Regions from separate parts of the Mesorhizobium sp. M0184 genome, predicted to be linked through region 1. Evidence: riboswitches for the same ligand, from Rfam matches in the RefSeq annotation. Region 1 holds a riboswitch; the other holds the start of a gene.
The links. A riboswitch is a leader RNA that binds a small molecule or an ion and turns the genes downstream of it on or off. The one in region 1 is predicted to bind thiamine pyrophosphate.
Positions count from the first base shown of each region.

Region 2: linked by a shared signal. The riboswitch ahead of thiB (thiamine ABC transporter substrate binding subunit) and the one ahead of thiC (phosphomethylpyrimidine synthase ThiC) in region 1 are both predicted to bind thiamine pyrophosphate.

Region 1 is NZ_JAMYSZ010000002.1:209,522-212,928, forward strand. It holds gene thiC (phosphomethylpyrimidine synthase ThiC) at 1-1,639, opposite strand, end outside; TPP riboswitch at 1,744-1,860, opposite strand; gene NKJ23_RS04080 (Fic family protein) at 2,043-3,407, opposite strand, start outside.
Region 2 is NZ_JAMYSZ010000001.1:472,642-476,048, reverse strand. It holds gene NKJ23_RS02445 (ABC-F family ATP-binding cassette domain-containing protein) at 1-1,098, opposite strand, end outside; gene NKJ23_RS02440 (thiamine diphosphokinase) at 1,114-1,758, opposite strand; TPP riboswitch at 1,874-1,988, shown strand; gene thiB (thiamine ABC transporter substrate binding subunit) at 2,032-3,045, shown strand; gene thiP (thiamine/thiamine pyrophosphate ABC transporter permease) at 3,297-3,407, shown strand, end outside.

The sequences.
Region 1 (3,407 bases):
CCTCCTTGGGCAAGGTCTGGTCGTGGAAGGACCGTGCGGTTTCGGGGTCGAGCGACAGGTTGAACTGGTCCTCCCAGCGGAACTCGAAGCGCGCGCGGGAAAGGGCGTCATCCCTGACTTTCGCCGCCGGGTGGCCCTTCGCCAGGTCGGCCGCGTGCGCTGCGATCTTGTAGGTGATCACGCCGGTCTTGACGTCATCGCGGTCGGGAAGGCCGAGATGCTCCTTGGGCGTGACGTAGCAGAGCATGGCCGTTCCGAACCAGCCGATCATCGCCGCGCCGATGCCGGAAGTGATGTGGTCGTAGCCCGGCGCGATGTCGGTCGTCAGCGGTCCAAGCGTATAGAACGGCGCCTCGCCACAGACGGCGAGCTGCTTGTCCATGTTCGCCTTGATCTTGTGCATCGGCACGTGGCCGGGCCCCTCGATCATCACCTGGCAATCTTTCGCCCAGGCGATCTGCGTCAGCTCGCCGAGCGTTTCCAGCTCGGCGAATTGCGCCGCGTCGTTGGCATCGGCAATCGAGCCGGGACGAAGGCCGTCGCCGAGCGAAAAGGACACATCATAGGCGCGGCAGATGTCGCAGATTTCAGCGAAATGCTCGTAGAGGAAGCTCTCCCGGTGATGGTGCAGGCACCATTTGGCCATGATGGAGCCGCCGCGCGAGACGATACCCGTGACCCGGTCAACGGTCAGCGGGATGTAGTGCAGCCGCACGCCGGCATGGATGGTGAAATAGTCGACGCCCTGTTCGGCCTGTTCGATCAGCGTGTCGCGGTAAACCTCCCAGGTAAGATCCTCGGCAATGCCGCCGACTTTCTCGAGCGCCTGGTAAAGCGGCACCGTGCCGATCGGCACCGGCGAGTTGCGGACGATCCATTCGCGGATGTTGTGGATGTTGCGGCCGGTCGACAGATCCATCACCGTGTCGGCGCCCCAGCGGATCGCCCACACCATCTTTTCGACCTCTTCAGCCATCGACGATGTGACGGCGGAGTTACCGATATTGGCGTTGATCTTGACCAGGAAATTGCGACCGATAATCATCGGTTCGCTCTCGGGATGATTAATGTTGGCGGGAATGATCGCGCGTCCGCGCGCCACCTCGTGGCGGACGAATTCAGGCGTGACGAAGTCGGGGATCGCCGCGCCGAAGGCCTCGCCGTCGCGCTCAAGCTTGCCGTGCAGGATCTCGCGACCAAGGTTCTCGCGGATGGCGACGAACTCCATTTCGGGCGTGATGATGCCAGCGCGCGCATAGGCAAGCTGTGTCACCGCCTTGCCGGTCTGGGCCCGGAGTGGCCGGTTGCGGACTGGAAATTCCGGTGTTAGGCGCTCGCCCGCCGCAAACCCATTGTCTTCTGGCCGGACGTGGCGGCCGTCATAGGCTTCGACATCGCCGCGCGCGGTGACCCATTCATGGCGAAGCCGTGCAAGGCCGTTTTCGATGCTGGTTTCGACAGTCGGGTCGGTATAGGGGCCGGACGGATCGTAAGCGGTCACCGGCGGCTCGCCTGCCGTCGGATGGACGGAGATTTCGCGCATCGGCACCCTGAGCTGCGGGTGGATGGTACCGGATTTGTGGATTTTGCGTGAGGCAGGCAGCGGTCCCGTCGAGACGGCGGGGGTGAGGGCATTCATCTTGAGGCTCCTTTGCTCGTTGCATTGGAGACCCAGTTCTGTGCCGGAAGGATGAAAAGACGCTTCTAGCGACCTGCTGAAACAGGACCTCGGGCGTAAACTCCCGCAAAGCGCTTGCACCGTCCCTACGCCAGTATGAACTGGATCAGGTTCAACGGGTCACTGCGCCGCCAATGCCAGCAGTATCTCAGCCCCTTGCCGGGACTCCCCTGGTGAATGCGTGAGGTTGGACGGGACGGCTCCGGTTTGTCAAGCGCGTTCTGGCCGCGGCTGATCGGCGGCCGGTCAGACCGTGCGGAAAAAATCGTGCATGTCTCGGCGACAAGTCAAGCGTCGGAGATGAAGGCAGGGACAAGGGAATCGCAAACCGTCGGACTAAAAATCAATCCTGATGATCACACCTTCAATGGGCACCCAAGGTTTGCGCGTAGATCGCCTCGATTCTTCCTGCCTCGTCACTGGTCAGCGCGGCGAATTCCTTTTCGCGCGCGCGGTTCGATAGATGTCCATCATTCTGGTGAAGAAAACGGAAGAGCAGATCGGTCAACCGCTCGGGCATGTCGATAAAGGCGTCCACCTGCTGCCGGAACTGATCGTAGCGCTGCAGAAATGCGGTTTCCTCGGGAAGGTCCCGTTCGATCGTCCGCTGAACGCAAGCATAGAGGAATTCGGCGTGCGGGGTTGCATCGAAGAACCGGTAGAAATCACCGGTGTCATTCAGCACCCGGACGTTGAATTGCGGCGTCGGTTCCCATTCCACCAACGGCAGCAGGCGCTGCGAATAGCTCTCGAGCACGCCCCTGTACTCGTTGATCTGGTCCAGGATCGCGGCCGAGACGGGAAAGACCACTCCCGGCGGATTGAAGCCGCGCATGGCAAGAACGTGGTGGATTAGGTAGCGGTGAATGCGGCCGTTTCCGTCCTCGAACGGGTGAATGTAGACAAAGCCGAAGGCGAGGATTGCGGCGGCTACGACTGCATCAAGCTTTTGCGCGGGGCCCTGATCGAACGCTGCCATTCCATCGATTAGCCGCGGCAGGTCCTCGGGCCGAGCGCCGATGTGATCGGGCAAGGGCGTGCCGTTGTCTCGGTCATGCTCGCCGACGAAACCTCCTTCTTTTCGGAAGCCAAGTCTTACGAAACGGGCGTCGCCAAGTACAATTCTTTGCAGACGCAGCAGCTCATCGCGATCGATCGGCCAGCGGCCGGCTTCGCCGATGGCGCGGCCCCAGCGCTGGATGCGATCTTGCGGCGGGTGCTCGCCCTCGATCGCATAGCTTGATCGCGAGTCTTTGAGCAAAAGAAAGGCGGCGGTCCGAGCAAGGAGGTCGCGCGGCACGTCCGCTACGATTGCCTCCGCGCGCCGCGGTAGTTCAAGGCCGATGAATTTTTCGAGAATCTTGGTGCGGAACACCAGAGGGCAGAACTCACGCGTGCCGGGGAGATTGTCCCTTACGCGGTAGCGCGAAGCGGTCTTGTCGGGTCCGGGCCACTGCAGCTCGGGATCGACAACCGGAATGTATCGTCCGGCCTCCGCGGCCGGCAGATCGATACGCGCGCCCCTCAGCCATTCATATAAAAACCAGATGCGGCGGGCATAACTGCCGGTCGGGCTTTCACGGACCAGCGCCTCGATCGGCGCGGGACCGGTCACTTGGAACAGCCGCTTGAGGACGGCAAGGTCCAGTCCCTCGTACTTGAGCGCAAAGGTCAGGTGGCCTTCGAGGGTAGGATTTGGGGCATGGCGGGGGGTCATGATCCGCCAGCC
Region 2 (3,407 bases), on a different contig from region 1:
ATACTGCGCCAATGTCTCCTGCGGGTCGACGGCTTCGCGCTTCTGGTCGAGCGTGGCGATCTCCAGATTTGTGCCGAGCCGCACCGTGCCCGCGTCCGGCTTCAATTCGCCGGTCAGCATCTTCAACAGCGTCGTCTTGCCGGCGCCGTTCGGCCCGACCAGACCGACGCGATCGCCGCGCTGGATGCGGGTCGAAAATCCCTTGACCACGGTCAGATCGCCAAAGCTCTTCTCGATGTTCTTGGCTTCGATCACCAGCTTGCCGGATTCGGCGGCGTCGCTGGCTGTCATCGTCGCCGCACCCTCGGCGCCGCGATGACCACGAAAGCGCTGGCGCATGGTCTGCAACTCACCGAGCCGGCGCATGTTGCGCTTGCGCCGCGCTGTCACGCCATAGCGCAGCCAGTGCTCCTCGCGCACGATCTGGCGACCGAGCTTGTGCTGCTCGCGCTCTTCCTCCTCCAGCACCGTGTCGCGCCATTCCTCGAAATAGCCAAAGCCCTTGTCGAGACGGCGGGTCTGGCCGCGGTCGAGCCAGATTGTGGCGCGTGACACGCGCTCGAGAAAACGGCGGTCATGCGAGATGACGATCAATGCCGAGGAGGTGCGGGCAAGCTCCTCCTCCAGCCATTCGATGACCGAAAGGTCAAGATGATTGGTCGGCTCATCGAGGAGGAGAATGTCGGGCTCCGGCGCCATGACGCGGGCGAGGGCGGCGCGCCGCGCCTCGCCGCCGGAGAGGTCGTTCGGCCGTTCCTCGCCGGTCAGGCCGAGATGCTCCATCAGATAGGTGGCGCGGTAGGGATCGTCGGCCGGCCCGAGCCCCGCCTCGACATAGGCGCGGACAGTCGCAAAGCCGTCCATGTCGGGCATTTGCGGCAAGTAGCGCACGGTCGCCGAAGGCTGGCGGAAGACTTCGCCGTCCTGCGGTTCGATCAGCCCGGCGGCGATCTTGAGGAGCGTCGACTTGCCAGAGCCGTTGCGGCCGACCAGGGCGATCTTGTCACCAACTGAGGCCGTCAGGGCGGCACCGTCGAGCAGCGGCGTGCCGCCAAATGTCAGCTTTATCCCGTCGAGATTGAGAAGCGGCGGCGCCATGTCGGCTTTCTGGGCTCAGCTTTCCGGAAGAGGGTAGGGATGCGCGAGCAGCAGCGCGCGGCCGCTGGCCAGCGCGATTTCGAGCCGGCCCTTGACCTCGTTGGAAATGGTTAGCGACGAGCCGAACGCAACCTCGACATGGTCGAGCGGCCATTTGGCGCCGGTGACTGTCAGGCCGGCGAGATCCGAAAAGCCGAGCACCGAAAACAGCGTGCCGTCGACATAGTCGAAGCCAGTCTTTCCAGGCAGCAAAGGAATGCCTTCCTGTGCGCCGCTGGTCAAAAGCACTTCCGTCCCGCCTTCCGCCAGCCGGACGCTCAGCGCCAGATGCAGGAAGATGTGGTCGGTACGTTTGCCGCCGAAGGCGCCTGCGAGCACAAGGCTGGTCGCACCACGTTCGAGTGCGGCGGCGATAGCGAGTTCACCGTCGGTCTTGTCTTTTTCGGCGGGAAACACCTGCCGTGGCACGGCGGCCAGATCCTCCGGCAACTCGGCAGGCACCGAATCGAAATCGCCGACCCAGAGTTCCGGCCTCAGGCCCAGCATGCGGGCATGGCCGATGCCGGCATCGGCGGCGATGACGCGCGAGCCTTCGACCTGGCGGTCGAGCAGCGGCGTGCGGATGAGATCGCCGCCAAGCAGGATGGTGAATGTGCTCATATCTCGTGGCCCTTACCAGCCCTGCCCCGGAAACGGAAGATGAAACGGAAGGCTGGGCTTTGGATGCCCGGCAAACTTCCGCTTGCGCAGCACTTCGGCCGGGCCTATGTGTCGCAACGCTCTAACGGGGTGCCGGACGCGATCTTCGCGGACCGGCTGAGAGGCAAGACTGCCAACCCGCTGAACCTGATCCGGTTTGTACCGGCGGAGGGATTAGACGTTTCGGACAGCCCGACGCCTCAATTCCTTTCAACGCGAACGAAGGAGGCGCCGATGCGCAGTTTTTTCCACTCTCTTGTCTCAATTGTCCTGCTTGCGGCATCCGCGCTCGCGCTGCCAGGGCAGGCATCGGCACAGGATAGACTGACGGTCTATACCTATGAAAGCTTCACCGCCGATTGGGGTCCGGGACCGGCGGTGAAGAAGGCCTTCGAGGCCGAATGCAGTTGCGTCGTCGAATTCGTCTCGGTCGCCGACGGCGTGGCGCTGCTCAACCGTGTGAAGCTGGAAGGCGCCGCGACCAAGGCCGATATCGTACTTGGCCTCGATACCAACTTAACCGCCGACGCCAAGGCAACCGGCCTGTTTTCGCCGCACGGCGCCGTGTCGGGCGTCAGTGTGCCGGGCGGCTGGAGCGACGATATTTTCGTTCCGTTCGACTATGGCTATTTCGCCGTCGTCTACGATACCGAAAAACTGAAGAGCCCGCCGAAGAGCCTCAGGGAATTGGTCGAGGGCGATGCCGGAGAGAAGATCGTCATCCAGGATCCGCGCACCTCGACGCCGGGCCTTGGCCTGCTGCTGTGGGTCAAGTCGGTCTATGGCGACAAGGCGCCGGAAGCCTGGGCCAAACTCAAGGCGAAGGTGCTGACGGTAACGCCGGGCTGGAGCGAGGCCTACGGCCTGTTCACCAAGGGCGAGGCGCCGATGGTGCTGTCCTACACCACCTCGCCGGCCTACCACATGGTCGCCGAAAACACCGAGCGCTACCAGGCGGCGTCCTTCGAGGAGGGCGAATATCTGCAGATCGAGGTTGCGGGGATCACCACCAAGGGTGCGAAGAACCCGCTGGCAGAAAAGTTCATTGCCTTCATGACCGGACCGAAATTCCAGGATGTCATTCCCGAAACCAACTGGATGTTCCCGGCCGGCAAAACCGACAAGCCGCTCAACCCGGCGTTCGACAAGCTGGTCAAGCCGACCAAGACCTTGCTGTTCAGCCCGGAAGACGTCGCGGCCAACCGCAAGGCCTGGGTCGATGAGTGGCTTGCGGCGATGAGCAAGTAGGGCTCAAGCCTCGTCGGATGTTTGCGCCAAGCCACCCCCCTCTGGCCTGCCGGCCATCTCCCCCTCAAGGGGGGAGGTCGGCAGCTTTGTCGCCTCTCCTCGTCCTGCCACTTGTGAGATTGGCGAAGGCGGCTGAGTGCGCAATCCCCCCCCTTGAGGGGGAGATGGCCGGCAGGCCAGAGGGGGGTGGGCTCGGCCATTGTCAGGTGTTTCCTTCGATCAACACCTGTCGTAGCGTCGGGTAGCGCGACATGCGTACGCGTCATCCGGCCGATCCCCGCGTCACTGCCGGCATCGTCGCGCTCGCCGCCATCGCGCTGCTGATCGGCGGTGCATTCGCCGGGCTCGTCGTCGAAGCCACA